DNA from 4 places in the Streptomyces akebiae genome. Region 2 is predicted to be linked to each of the others. Evidence: riboswitches for the same ligand, from Rfam matches in the RefSeq annotation. Region 2 holds a riboswitch; each other region holds the start of a gene.
What was found. A riboswitch is a leader RNA that binds a small molecule or an ion and turns the genes downstream of it on or off. The one in region 2 is predicted to bind cyclic di-AMP.
Positions count from the first base shown of each region.

Region 1: another riboswitch for cyclic di-AMP. It lies ahead of K1J60_RS11630 (M23 family metallopeptidase); the one in region 2 lies ahead of K1J60_RS16725 (C40 family peptidase).
Region 3: another riboswitch for cyclic di-AMP. It lies ahead of K1J60_RS26225 (LysM peptidoglycan-binding domain-containing protein); the one in region 2 lies ahead of K1J60_RS16725 (C40 family peptidase).
Region 4: another riboswitch for cyclic di-AMP. It lies ahead of K1J60_RS38205 (C40 family peptidase); the one in region 2 lies ahead of K1J60_RS16725 (C40 family peptidase).

Region 1 is NZ_CP080647.1:2,696,693-2,699,945, forward strand. It holds gene K1J60_RS11620 (HPr family phosphocarrier protein) at 1-227, shown strand, start outside; gene K1J60_RS11625 (GntR family transcriptional regulator) at 397-1,101, opposite strand; gene K1J60_RS11630 (M23 family metallopeptidase) at 1,331-2,119, opposite strand; cyclic di-AMP (ydaO/yuaA leader) riboswitch at 2,133-2,306, opposite strand; gene K1J60_RS11635 (M16 family metallopeptidase) at 2,510-3,253, opposite strand, start outside.
Region 2 is NZ_CP080647.1:3,914,807-3,918,059, reverse strand. It holds gene K1J60_RS16730 (hypothetical protein) at 160-513, shown strand; gene K1J60_RS16725 (C40 family peptidase) at 621-1,820, opposite strand; cyclic di-AMP (ydaO/yuaA leader) riboswitch at 1,830-1,987, opposite strand; gene pcrA (DNA helicase PcrA) at 2,243-3,253, shown strand, end outside.
Region 3 is NZ_CP080647.1:6,071,652-6,074,904, reverse strand. It holds gene eno (phosphopyruvate hydratase) at 1-735, opposite strand, end outside; gene K1J60_RS26225 (LysM peptidoglycan-binding domain-containing protein) at 1,192-1,881, opposite strand; cyclic di-AMP (ydaO/yuaA leader) riboswitch at 1,886-2,085, opposite strand; gene K1J60_RS26220 (LysM peptidoglycan-binding domain-containing protein) at 2,268-3,253, opposite strand, start outside.
Region 4 is NZ_CP080647.1:8,784,533-8,787,785, forward strand. It holds gene K1J60_RS38195 (ATP-binding protein) at 1-374, shown strand, start outside; partial or broken gene K1J60_RS38200 (DUF6328 family protein) at 483-989, opposite strand; gene K1J60_RS38205 (C40 family peptidase) at 1,067-1,540, opposite strand; cyclic di-AMP (ydaO/yuaA leader) riboswitch at 1,544-1,714, opposite strand; gene K1J60_RS38210 (hypothetical protein) at 2,087-2,404, opposite strand; gene K1J60_RS38215 (ATP-dependent Clp protease proteolytic subunit) at 2,412-3,053, opposite strand.

The DNA.
Region 1 (3,253 bases), 1.2 Mb from region 2:
CATCCATCTTCGTCCGGGCCACCACGGCCTCCGGTATCCCCGTGACGATCGCCAAGGCCGACGGGAACCCCGTCAACGCGGCCTCCATGCTCGCGGTCCTGGGCCTCGGCGCCCAGGGCGGCGAGGAGATCGTGCTCGCCTCCGACGCCGAGGGCGCGGACGCCGCGCTCGACCGTCTGGCGAAGCTCGTCGCCGAGGGGCTCGAAGAACTCCCCGAGACGGTCTGAGCGACCGGGTAACCGAAGCGGAAAGGCCTGAAAAGCCGCCCCGCAGACACACCGAAGGGCTCGTCCGATTTATCGGGCGAGCCCTTCGCATTTCCGTCCGGTTTCCGTTCTGCGGGCAGCAGAAATAATGCCCTTCGGAATTCTTCCCTCTTTGTATACGGCGCCTGTGTTAATGCCGCAGGCTCGGCATGTTTACGGGGTGTTGCGAAGTCCTCACACGCTCCGGCCGCTCCGCCCCGCCGGCCCCGGCCGGAAATCGGAGCCGGTGCGCGGCGGTGGCCCGCTCGGTGTGCAGGGACGTGATCGCCCGGGCCCGGTCGCTGTCGCCGCGCGCGACCGCGTCCACGATGCCGCCGTGGTCCGCCCAGGACTCCACGGGGTCGGCCGGCGCCTCGACCGCGTACATCCAGGCGATCTTGTGCCGCAGCTGGGCGAGTGTCGAGGTCAGGGCGGGGCTGCCGGAGGCCTGCGCGAGCGTCTCGTGGAACCAGCCGCCCAGCGAGCGCAGATCCTCGCTGTTGCCCCTCCTGGCCCGCTCCTGGCCCAGCCTGACCAGGCCCCGCAACACCTTCAGGTGGGCCTCCGTACGCCGCTGCGCGGCGCGGGCGGCCCCCAGGGGCTCCAGCAGCATGCGCATCTCCAGCAGGTCGGCGGCCTCCTGCTCGGTCGGCTCGGCGACGCACGCGCCCGCGTGCCGACGGGTCACCACGAAGCCCTCGGCCTCCAGCGTGCGCAACGCCTCACGCACGGGCACCCGACTGACGCCGTAACGGCGGGCGAGCAGTTCCTCGGTGAGCCGGCTGCCGCGCTCGTAGACACCCGCGACGATGTCATCACGGATCGCCGTGCATACCGAGTGCGCCGGAATACGCATGACCGACCTCCGCCTTAATCCCCGTGAAACGTCGATGATTGACGTGTGTTCCAGCGACTCTATTGCAGAGAGCCGGAATTTCCGATGGCGGACCGGAATCCATGGATATTTTTTGGACAGGAGGTACGTCACAAGAGGTGCGTCGCAACAGGTTTGCGCAGCAGGTACGCACAACGAGGAAAGCCCCGGCTCGGTGAGCCGGGGCCTCCTGCGAAGCGTCGGAAGCGCGTCAGACGTTCACGCCGTGCGAGCGCAGGTACGCGGCGGGGTCGATGTCCGAGCCGTACTCGGCCGTCGTCCGGGCCTCGAAGTGCAGGTGGGCGCCGGTGACGTTGCCGGTCGCCCCGGAGAGGCCTATCTGCTGGCCGGGGGTGACCGTCTGGCCGACGGAGACGCCGATGGACGACAGGTGGCCGTACTGGGTGTACGTGCCGTCGTTCATCTTGATGACGATGTTGTTGCCGTAGGCGCCACCCCAGCCCGCCTCGACGACGGTGCCGGAGCCGACGGCGACGACGGCCGTACCGGACGCGGCGTGGAAGTCGACACCGGTGTGGCTGCCGGAGGACCAGACGGCGCCGCCGGTCTTATAGCCGGTGGAGATGTAGGAGCCGCTGATGGGGGCGACGTAGGCGTTGAGGCGCTCGCGCTCGGCCGCGCGGGCGGCGCGGGCCTTGATCTCCTCGCGCTCCTTGGCGGCGGCACGTTCCTGCTCGGCCTTCTCGGCGGCGGCCTTCCTGGCCTCCTCCTGCGCCTTCTTCTTGACGGCGGCCACCTCGGCGGCCTGCTGCTGGGCCACGGCCTGGGCGTCGACCTGGTCCGCGACCGTGTCGCCGAGGGTGATGATCTGGTTCAGGCCGGTCTGCTCGACGGCGGGCTCTTCCGCGGCGAGCGCGGGGCCGGCCAGAGTGCCGAGGACACCGGTGGTGGTGAGAGCGGCTACGCCCACGTTCCTCGTGGTCGTGCGCTGCACACGGCCGGGACGGCGGTGCTTCCCGGGGGCGCGGGTGAACGCCATGAAGTGGCTGGTCCTTTCCTTCCTTCTCGCCTACCGGGTTAGCTGACGGGTTCGGAGCAGGAAGGTCTCCTACGGCTACCCCTCGTTTCGCGTCGCTCCGCGAAGGGCACCCGATTCACCCCAGGGACTGTGATGGGTCCCCGGCTCCCCTGGCTCGCGCCATGCGGGGACTCGGCGATGACTGTCCGGTGCCGCGGCTGCGGCGAACTTCTGACGAACAGCCGGACCGACGCTAAGTGGGCCGTCTTCGAAATAACAAACGGATCACAGGATTTGTTGCGTACGCCACAGGTCAGACACGCAACCTCCGCCATCAATAGGGACAAACGGGGGCCCTGGTGACTCTTCCGTCACCAGGGCCCCACTGACACGCGTCCGTACGGTCAGCCCCTACTCGGCCGGGACGACGGTGACTTCGCCGATTCCGAGGGCCCTGACGGGCTCCTCGATCTGCGCGGCGTCCCCGACGAGGACGGTCACCAGACGGTCCACCGGGAAGGCGCTCACGGCCGCGGCGGTGGCCTCCACGGTGCCGGTGGCGGCGAGTTGGCGGTACAGCGTCGACTGGTAGTCGTCCGGCAGGTACTGCTCGACCTGGTCGGCCAGCGTGCTCGCCACGGCCGCGGCCGTCTCGAACTTGAGGGGGGCGACCCCGACGAGGTTCTGCACGGCGACGTCACGCTCGGCGTCGGTCAGGCCCTCGGCGGCGAGGGTGCGCAGCACCGTCCACAGGTCGTCGAGCGCCGGCCCGGTGTTGGGGGTGTCGACGGAGCCGCTGATGGCGAGCATCGCGATGCCCGAACCGTCGGGCGCGGCCCGCAAAACCTGGCCGAACGCCCGCACGCCGTAGGTGTAGCCCTTCTCCTCGCGCAGGACGCGGTCCAGGCGGGAGGTGAGGGTCCCGCCGAGGCAGTAGGTGCCGAGCACCTGGGCCGGCCACACGCGGTCGTGCCGGTCGGCGCCCACCCGGCCGATGAGCAACTGGGTCTGCACGGAACCGGGGCGGTCCACGATGATCACGCGGCCGGTGTCGTCCGCGCTCACCGACGGCACGGGGCGCGGCGCCGCCGAGGAGCCGGTCCAGGCGCCCAGGGTGTCGCCGAGCAGCGCGTCGAGGTCGACCCCCGTGAGGTC
Region 2 (3,253 bases):
CACGCTGTGCGATGACCGATGCGGCGATTTCGGACCGGGCGGAGGAGGGGCGGTGCTATGGAGCGCATATATGCAAGATCATCAGGGGGCCGTTCGCCGGTCCCGTCCCGCCCGCACCCGGTGCCCCACGACCTTCGGGCGCCTCATTAGGCTCCGCGCATGGACGTACTCATCCACATCCTCGTCGCCCTCCACATCATCGGCATCGCCTCCCTCCTGGGTGGTTTCCTCACCCAGATGAAGGCCATGGGCCAGGGCACCGCCCGCTTCGTCCCCGCGATGCTGCACGGTGCCCTCACCATGCTCGTCACCGGCGTCCTCCTCGTCGGTCTCAACCAGGCGGACGACCAGCCCGTCAACAACATCAAGATCGGCGTCAAGCTCGCCCTGCTGATCGTGATCCTCGGCCTGGTCTACGTGAAACGCGACGAGGAGACGGTGGAGAAGCCGATCTTCGCCCTGGTGGGCGCGCTGACCACCGCGAACGTCTTCATCGCGGTGCTCTGGACCTGAGTGCCCCCGTGTGAGCCCGTCCTGCCCGCGATGGCATCGGGACGGCTGAGCCGGGATCCCCGGGATGGCGCCGACCGTGCGGACCGGCGCCCCCTGTCCTGCCCCGGTTACGCCGGGCGCACCACGCTGTGGATCGAGGACTCCCCGTCGTAGAAGATCGACTCCTCGCGGACGTACGTGCCCGGCTTGGGGGCGTGGATCATCATGCCGTTGCCGATGTAGAGGCCGACGTGGCCGATGTTGTCGTAGAAGAAGACGAGGTCGCCCGGCTTGGCGTCGGCCAGGGAGACGGTGGTGCCAGCCTCGACCTGGTCGTAGGTGGTGCGCGGGAGGTCGACCCCGGCGGCCTTCCAGGCGGCCTGCGTGAGGCCGGAGCAGTCGTAGGAGCCGGGGCCGGTGGCGCCCCAGACATACGGCTTGCCGATCTGCGCGCGGGCGAAGGCGAGGGCCTTGGTGGCCTTCGAGGCGTATGTGGAGTCCTCGACCGGGGCTGTGGTCCCGGTGGTGCCCGGCGATGTCTCCGTGCCGGTGGCGGTCCCTCCCTGGACCTCCTGGGCCTCCTGGGTCTCCTGGGCGCTCTGCGTCTCCTGGCGCGCCTGTGCCGCCTGCTGCCGCGCGAGCTCTTCCGCCTTGCGGTCGGCCTCCTCCTGCTCGCGCTGTTCGATCGCGGCGAGCCGGGCCTTCTCCTCGGCGGTGAGGGTGGAGAGCAGTTCGCGGGCCTCGGCGAGCTTCGCCTGGACCTTGGCCTTGCTGGTCTTGAGGGCGTTCTGCGACTCGGTGAGCTTTTCGAGGCTGTCGCTCGCCGTCCGGCGCTGCTCCGCCGCGTCGGCCTGCTGGGTGACGTACGCGTCGACGGCTACCTTCTGACGGTCCGTCAACCGGTCCATGAGCTGGTTCTGGTCGAAGTAGTCCTGCGGGTTGTCCGCCAGGAGCAGTGAGGCCTGGTCGGGGGTGGCCGCGCCGGTGCGGTACTGGGCCGCCGCGAACGAGCCCAGCTCCTCCCGCGCCTCGTTGAGCTTCTCCGCGCGCTTGGCGACGTCGTCGAGGAGGGTGTCGACCTTCTTCTTCTGCTTGGTCGTCCTCTCCTTGGCCGCGTTGTAGTTCTCGGTCGCCGACCCGGCCTGGCGGTAGAGGTCGTCGACCTTCTTCTCGACCTCCTCCAGGCTCGGCCTGTCGTCGGCGGAGGGTGCGGCGGTGGCCGTCTGGGAGAGCAGAGCCACGGAGGTCAGTGCGGCCGTGGCGAGAGCGGGGGTGCGTATGCCCGCGCGCGTCCGGCCGGTCGGACGCGGCTTGCGGTGCGGCGCCATGGTGCGGCGTCTCCTTCCGTTGTCCGCCTACCGGGTTAGCTGTCGGGTTCGGGCGCAAGCTTCGGAAGGTTTGCCCTACGGCCCTTGCCGCGTACGGCGGTCGGGTCGATTCACCCCAGAGGTCGGTGGGTCCCCGGCTCCGGCGCCGCAAGCGGCGTACCGGATTCGGCGGAGGCCGTGCGGCCCGGCGACGTTCGCCGGTTGTGTCGTACGGCCCAAGAGAAGAAGCTAGCCAACTCGTGTGGCCCGTGTGAAGGTTGATGTTCGATATGCCCGATACGTTTTCGTGACCTTAGCCTCTTCCGCGCGATGGGCGGTACGCTCGATCGCTCACCGTCGTGAGGTGTACGCGGTGAGTGGTGCGTGCGGACTTCCCGGGGCGGCCCCTGGCTGTCAGTGGGGGCGCCTAGACTCGGAGAGCGATGAGCAGCCTCTTTGACGACAGCTTCCTGGCGGACCTCCAGGCCCCCCGCGGCCACGCGGAGGAGCCCCCGCCGCCGCCCGAGGACGATCACGTACCGGAGCCGCTTCCGGACGATCTGTTCGGCGGGAAGTTCGACGTGCCACCGGACCGGGACGCCTACTACCGGGGCGGTGCCCCCCGCCCGGCTCTCGACGCGGCGGCCCTCCTGGACGGGCTGAACGAGAACCAGCGCGCGGCCGTGGTGCACGCCGGGTCACCTCTGCTCATCGTCGCCGGCGCCGGTTCCGGCAAGACCCGGGTGCTCACCCACCGCATCGCCCACCTGCTCGGCGAGCGCCATGTCCACCCGGGCCAGATCCTCGCGATCACCTTCACCAACAAGGCCGCCGGTGAGATGAAGGAGCGCGTCGAGCAGCTCGTCGGCCCGCGCGCGAACGCGATGTGGGTCATGACCTTCCACAGCGCGTGCGTCCGGATCCTGCGGCGCGAGTCGAAGAAGCTCGGCTTCACGTCCTCCTTCTCGATCTACGACGCCGCCGACAGCAAGCGGCTGATGGCGCTCGTCTGCCGTGATCTGGACCTCGACCCGAAGCGCTTCCCGCCCAAGTCCTTCAGCGCCAAGATCTCGAACCTGAAGAACGAGCTGATCGACGAGGAGGACTTCGCCGCCCAGGCCGCCGACGGCTTCGAGAAGACCCTCGCCCAGGCCTACGCGCTCTACCAGTCCCGCCTCCGCGAGGCGAACGCACTCGACTTCGACGACCTGATCATGACGACGGTCAATCTGCTGCGCGCCTTCCCGGACGTCGCCGAGCACTACCGCCGTCGCTTCCGTCATGTCCTCGTCGACGAGTACCAGGACACCAATCACGCCCAGTACGCCCTGGTCAGAGAGCTGGTCGGCACCTCCGAGCACCCGGTGGACGTGCCGCCGGCCGAGTGGGACGTACCTCCGGCCGAGCTCTGCGTCGTGGGTGACGCGGACCAGTCGATCTACGCCTTCCGCGGC
Region 3 (3,253 bases), 2.2 Mb from region 2:
GGCGGCGACGTCCAGCGCGAGGGCGATCTGCTCGCCGGGGGTGTAACCGGCCTCCTTGATGGCCTCGAGGATGAGGTCGAGGGCGGCGCGGTTGGACTCCAGGTTCGGGGCGAAGCCGCCCTCGTCGCCGAGGCCGGTGGACAGGCCCTTGGTCTTCAGCACCTTCTTGAGGGTGTGGTAGACCTCGGCGCCCCAGCGCAGGGCCTCGGAGAAGGACTCCGCGCCGATGGGGGCGATCATGAACTCCTGGATGTCCACGTTGGAGTCGGCGTGCGAGCCGCCGTTCAGGATGTTCATCATCGGAACGGGCAGCAGGTGCGCGTTCGGGCCGCCCAGGTAGCGGAAGAGCGGGAGGTCGCTGGCCTCGGAGGCGGCGTGGGCGACGGCGAGGGAGACGCCGAGGATGGCGTTGGCGCCGAGGGAGCCCTTGTTGTCGGTGGCGTCCAGGTCGAACATCGCCTGGTCGATCAGGCGCTGCTCGGTGGCGTCGTAGCCGACGAGCTCCGGGCCGATCTGCTCGATCACGGCGAGGACGGCCTTCTCGACGCCCTTGCCGAGGTAGCGGTTGGGGTCGCCGTCACGGAGCTCGATGGCTTCGAAGGCACCGGTGGAGGCGCCGGACGGAACGGCGGCACGACCCGTGCTGCCGTCGTCGAGGCCGACCTCGACCTCGACGGTGGGGTTGCCTCGCGAGTCGAGGATTTCCCGGGCTACGACGACGTCGATGGACGGCACGAGCATCTCCTTCATGGGATGTGACGCGGAACTGCGGGGCCCGCGGGCCCTGCGACTAGAGCCTAACCGCCCCGGGCTCGTCGGCAGCCGACCGACCGTCCCGTGGACAGACAGACCGTACCCATTGTTTCAGGCCGGAACAAAGGGGGGTGGGCCGGAAAGTGAACAGAAAGGCGGAGCGGCGCGGAAACGGCCGGGCCCGGGCGGGGCGACCGGGCATGAAAAAACCCCGCCCCGGTGCGTACGGGGGAATGCGCACCGGGGCGGGGAGCCCGTGGGGACGGGGGGACGGCCCTCACGAGGTCTTCACTATGGAGGACACGGATGTGAGCGGGCTGTGGTTCAGCCGGGAAGCGGCCCGAATTCTCGGCCCGGCCGAACCGGCCCCGCCTGCCCGGCCGTGGGGGACGGCCGTGGGGGCGGCAGGCGTGTGGCGACCGTCGCCGACGCCGCGGGTCAGCTCAGGTGGAGCTGCTGGCCCGGGTAGATGAAGTCGGCGTCGTCGATGATGTCCTTGTTCAGCTCGAAGAGCTTCTCCCAGCCACCCTTGACGTTCTTCTTCGCGGCGATGCCACTGAGGGTGTCGCCGGTGACGACCTTGTACTCGCCGTCGCCCTTCTTGACCTTCTTGCCGGTCGGGGTCTCGACGGTGGCGCGCTCGGAGGAGCGGGAGGCGCGGGTGTCCTCGGTGCTCTTCTTGGTGCTCTGCTGCGAGGAGCCGGAGTCCGAGGAGCCGGAGGAGGCGGCGGCGCCGTCGTACGAGGCGCCGGACAGGCCCTTGCCGCAGACCGGCCAGGCACCCTTGCCCTGGCCCGCGAGGACCTTCTCGGCGATCGCGATCTGCTGGGCCTTGGTCGCCTGGTCGGCGGTGGAGGCGTACTGCGTGCCGCCGTAGCCGGCCCAGGTGGAGGCGGAGAACTGCAGGCCGCCGTAGTAGCCGTTGCCGGTGTTTATGGACCAGTTGCCGCCGGACTCGCACTGGGCGACGGCGTCCCACTCGGAGGCGGTGGCGGCGGAGGCGCTGCCGGCGGCCATCAGCGGGGCGGCGATGGCGGCGGCGCCGGTGACACCGGCGACGGCGATGGCGCGAGCAGACCGATGAAGAACGGCCGGACGACGGTGCTTGCCCTTGCTGGAAAACAGCATGGAGAGATCCCCTCACCGACGCCTGCGAGGTGAGCTGTCGGGTTCGGGCCGGTTGAGTTGCCCGGCCGCGCACGCTCGCCTCTCGGCTCACGTCGCGCGGCTTCACCCCGAGCCGGTTCCGGACGTACGCCCCCGAAGGGCCGCAACCACCGGACCCGGCACTTACCTTGGGTCCCCCGCTCCTGCCTACGGCGCTTGACGCGACGACTGTTCCTTGCGGCCGTTGGCAGGATTCGGCGTACCGACCGCAGGGGCCCGCTGTGGCGAGCGGTCACGACCGTAAACACGTGATTGCCCGGATTTCAAAGACGATCAGGGGGTCTGTGATTCATCTCCCACCTAGATCAAAACGGGCATTCAGGGGCGAACAGTGACCTGAACTGTCGCTACTTTTCGCCCGTTTCGGCACCGACTTCGAGGGTCTGACCGGGAAGGATGAGGTCCGGGTCGGTTCCTACCGTGCCCTCGTTCTCGGCGTACAGCTCGCGCCACCCACCGGTCAGGTCCAGCGAGTTCGCGATCCGCGTCAGACTGTCGCCCGCGCGGACGGTGTAGGCGCCGTCCGCGGCCTCCCGCGCCGCGTCGCCACCGCGGGAGGCGTGACGGCCGGAGGGGGTGGAGTCGGCGGCGCGCGAGCCGTCGGTCACGTCCGCGCCGACCTCCGCGCCGGAGGCGCTCTCGTCGGCACTGGCGCCGCGATGGCGACCGGTGCCGCCTTCACCCTCGTCAGCCGAAGAGCCATCACTCTGTTCCGACTTGTCCGCTTTTGAACCCTCGGAGGCCGTGGAGCCGTCCGAGTCACCCGAGTCGGCGTCGGCGCCCGTACCGGTCCTGGCCTTGGTGGACCCTTCGAAGGCGTCGGAGGTCGAGTCGCCCGAGGCGTCGGAGTCGGTGGAGTCGGCGGACTTTGCCGAGTCGGCCCCGTCGACCTTGCCGGAAGAACCGGATGGATCCGAAGAACTAGACGAACCCGATGTACCGGACGAATCGGATGAACCAGACGGGTCATCCGAATCCGTCGAGTCGCCCGCGACGCCCGTGTCCACGTCGGCGGAACCCGAGTCACCGCCGAGGTTGTGGAGCAGACCGCAGGTGGCCCAGACACCGACGCCCTGGTCGGCGAGCACCTTCTCGGCGACGGCTATCTGCTGCGAACGACTGGCCTGATCGGCGCTGGTCGCGTAGTCGAGGCCGCCGTACTTCTCCCAGTTCGCCTGGGTGAGCTGGAGGCCGCCGTAGCGTCCGTTCCCGGTGTCCGCGCTCCAGAAGCCGCCGCTCTCGCACTCCGCCACCTGGTCCCAGGTGGTTCCGCTGGCCGCGCTCGCGCCGGTGGCGCCGAGCAGGGGGATCGCGATGGCCGAGCCGGTCACTC
Region 4 (3,253 bases), 4.9 Mb from region 2:
TCGCCGAATGGGGCCTGCCGGGCGACACCGACATCGCGGACACCGTGCGCCTGATCGTGTCCGAACTCGCCACCAACGCCGTCCAGCACACCCTCGGTCAGTCGCCCACCTTCACCGTGGACATCGCCCTCGACCGGGACGAGCAGCTGCGCATCGGTGTCACCGACAGCCATCCACGCTTCCCGAAACGGCTGCCGGCCGCCGTCCAGCAGGACAACGGCCGGGGCATGGTCATCATCCGCTGGCTGACCGCCGAGTGCGGCGGCAGGCTCAGCGTCAGACCCACCCGGGAGGGCGGTAAGACCGTAGCGATCGAACTGCCGTGGACGGTTCCCGCGCAGCCGGTCAGCGCGGGCGGTCCGCAGGAAACCTGACGAGATCCTCGTCCGTGGGCGTGGGCGTGGGCGTGGGCGTGGGCGTGGACGTGGACGTGGTTGCGGTTGCGTTCGTGGCCGTGTGTCCGCGGTCTGCGCCGGTGTTCGTGGCCGTTCCCGTGTCGTCGAGTCGTCGCGGTCGGAGAGGCGGCCCACCAGTTTCGGGAGCACGGCCCACAGGAGCAGGCAGATGAGGAAGGTGCCGGCCCCGGCGGCGATCCCGGCCTTCCGGCCGAGCGTCACGTCCACGACGAGCAGGACGGATCCGGTGAAGGCCGGCATCAGCACGATCAATCCCGCGGTGGCCAGCCGGGACGAGACCTGGACGATGACGGGCTTGGCGTTCTGCTGGAAGAGCGAGCGGTGCAGGGCGGCCGGGGCGGTGAAGAGCGTCGCCGCGAGGACCGCGAGCAGCAGGGTGACGACGTATGTGGCGCGCTGGACGGAGTCCAGGTCGGGGAAGCGCGGTGTGAAGGCCAACGTCAACAGGAACGCGAAGAGGATCTGTACCCCGGTCTGGGTGACGCGCAACTCCTGGAGCAGCTCGGAGAAATTGCGGTCGGCGCGTTCGAGGGGGGTCTCGTTGCGTGCGGGACGGGTGCGTTCGTCGGCCATGGTCGAACGTGTATCCAAAACCGCCGGTCGCACGCCTGCCGGGGGCGGCGGAGAACTCAGCCGCCCCCGACGGTGGGTCAGCGGACCCGGCCGTACCAGACGTTCTTCGTCCAGAGCTTCTGCAGTCGGACGACGTCACCCGTCTTCGGCGAGTGCCAGATCTTTCCCTTCCCCGCGTAGATACCGACGTGGTAGACGTTCGAGCCCGAGTGGAAGAAGACCAGGTCTCCGAGCTTGCGGCTGCTCGCGGAGATGTGCTTCGTCTTGTTGTACTGCTGCTGAGCAGTACGGGGCAGCTTCTTGCCCGCCTTCTTGAACGAGTAGAGCGTCAGCCCTGAGCAGTCGAACCTGCTCGGGCCCGTGGCGCCGTACTTGTAAGGGGAGCCCTTCTTGGAAGCCGCGACCTTGAGTGCCTTCGACGCCACCGTGGCGGCCTCGGCGTCGGCTGCGACGCCCGGGACCACGATGCTGCCGCTGACAGCGGCGATGGTCAGAGCCGAGGCCGTGCCGGCCCGGGTCAACAGCGACGGGACACGATTCAGCGCAGTCATGCGCAACCCTTCGTCAGCCGCCTGTGAAGGATGACCTGTCGGATTCGGGCTGGCGAAGTTGCCCGGCCGCTGACGCGGCTTCACCCCAAGGGCTGCTCGGCGCGGTCATGGCTTGACCGTTCCGGCGACCCGTCGTGCTTGGGTCCTCCACTCCTGCCGATGCACTCCTGTCGACCGGTCATCCGGGCGGCGGCAGGACTCGGCGTCCACCCGGATCGCCCCGCCGCTGCGGCGGGGGCTTGTCGTCAGGAAGGGATCTTGACGCACGGACGTCCGAAAATCCCAACGGAACCACGGATTTGTGGTCTTACTCACCACTCGCCCGTTCGGGTGGACAGAGCATTTTCGGCTGGTGTGTCCAGGCGGTCGAGGACGTCCGCACCAGCACCGGAATGATGCGTTCCGGCCTCGTGCCAGCCATGTTGCGCAACTTCACAGGTCCTCACGACGTATGGGCCGATAGGTCGATCGCGGTAGGCCGTCCGGACGGCACGAAGCCTGGACCGGACGCCCCGTCAGTAGTACGGCGAGCGCCCCGGGATCGGTTCAGGCCGGCGAGTCCTCGGGCTCCGGCGGCAGCGCCACCCGGCCCGCCCGTCGCTCGCCGTCCAGGACCCGCAGGGCTCGCGCGAGCGTCGGGGCGTGCACCTCGTTCTCCCCGCGCCTGTGCATCAGCTCGAGCGCGTCGCGCAGAGCGGTCGCCTTGGCGACGAGAGCCTGCGCCGCGCGCAACCCGCGGTACGTATCGCCCGGTCGGGCCGGATTGATCCGGCCGAGCAGATCGACCACGTCCAGGTAACGGTCGATCAGCTCGGCCTCGGCGCGCGTGAGCGCGGGCAACGGCGGCAGTTCGGGTGGGAGCATCGACGGCTCACCTCGCGCCGGGGAGCGTGCGCGTGGTCCTGTGGCTCGGGATCACCCGATCGGCCAGGCCGTACTCCACCGCCGCCTCCGCGTCGAGGAACGTGTCCCGCTCGATGTCGGCGCTGATCCGCTCCGGGCTCCGGCCCGTGTGCCGGACGAGCATCTCCTCCAGCCTGCGGCGATTGCGCGTCAGTTCCTGGGCCTGGATCGCCAGATCGTCGGCCTGTCCCTCGATCCGTTCGGCCACCGCCGGCTGGTGGATCAGTACACGCGCCCCCGGAAGCACGAACCGCTTGCCCGGCGTGCCCGCCGCGAGCAGCACCGCGGCGGCCGAACCCGCCTGCCCCAGGCAGATGGTCTCCACGTCGCAGGTGACGAAGCGGATGGTGTCGTAGATCGCCGTCATCGCGCTGAACGAGCCGCCGGGCGAGTTGATGTACAGCGAGATGTCGCGGTCCGGCGACTGGTGCTCGAGGTGCATGAACTGCGCCATCACGTCGTTCGCCGACGTGTCGTCGATCTGCGTCCCGAGGAACACGATCCGTTCTTCCAGCAACTTCGAGTACGGATCCATCGTTCGGTGACCCGCAGTGGTGCGCTCGGTGAACCCGGGCAGCACCTGGCGGGCCGACGGTCGGTTCGCGGGCATGGGACACGCCTCCTCTGATCGACTCTGTCAAAAATGTACAGGACGTACGTATGCGGGGAGGGGAGGATCGGCCGAAAGCGAAAATCCGCGCGGGGAGCCGGTTCCGCAGGGATCGTGTGAGCGGTTCGGTCCGGCGAGCGGCGCGCGGCGCGCGGCGCGCGGGCGGGGGTGGGGGTGCGGGCGGGGCCGGTGGAAGGGCC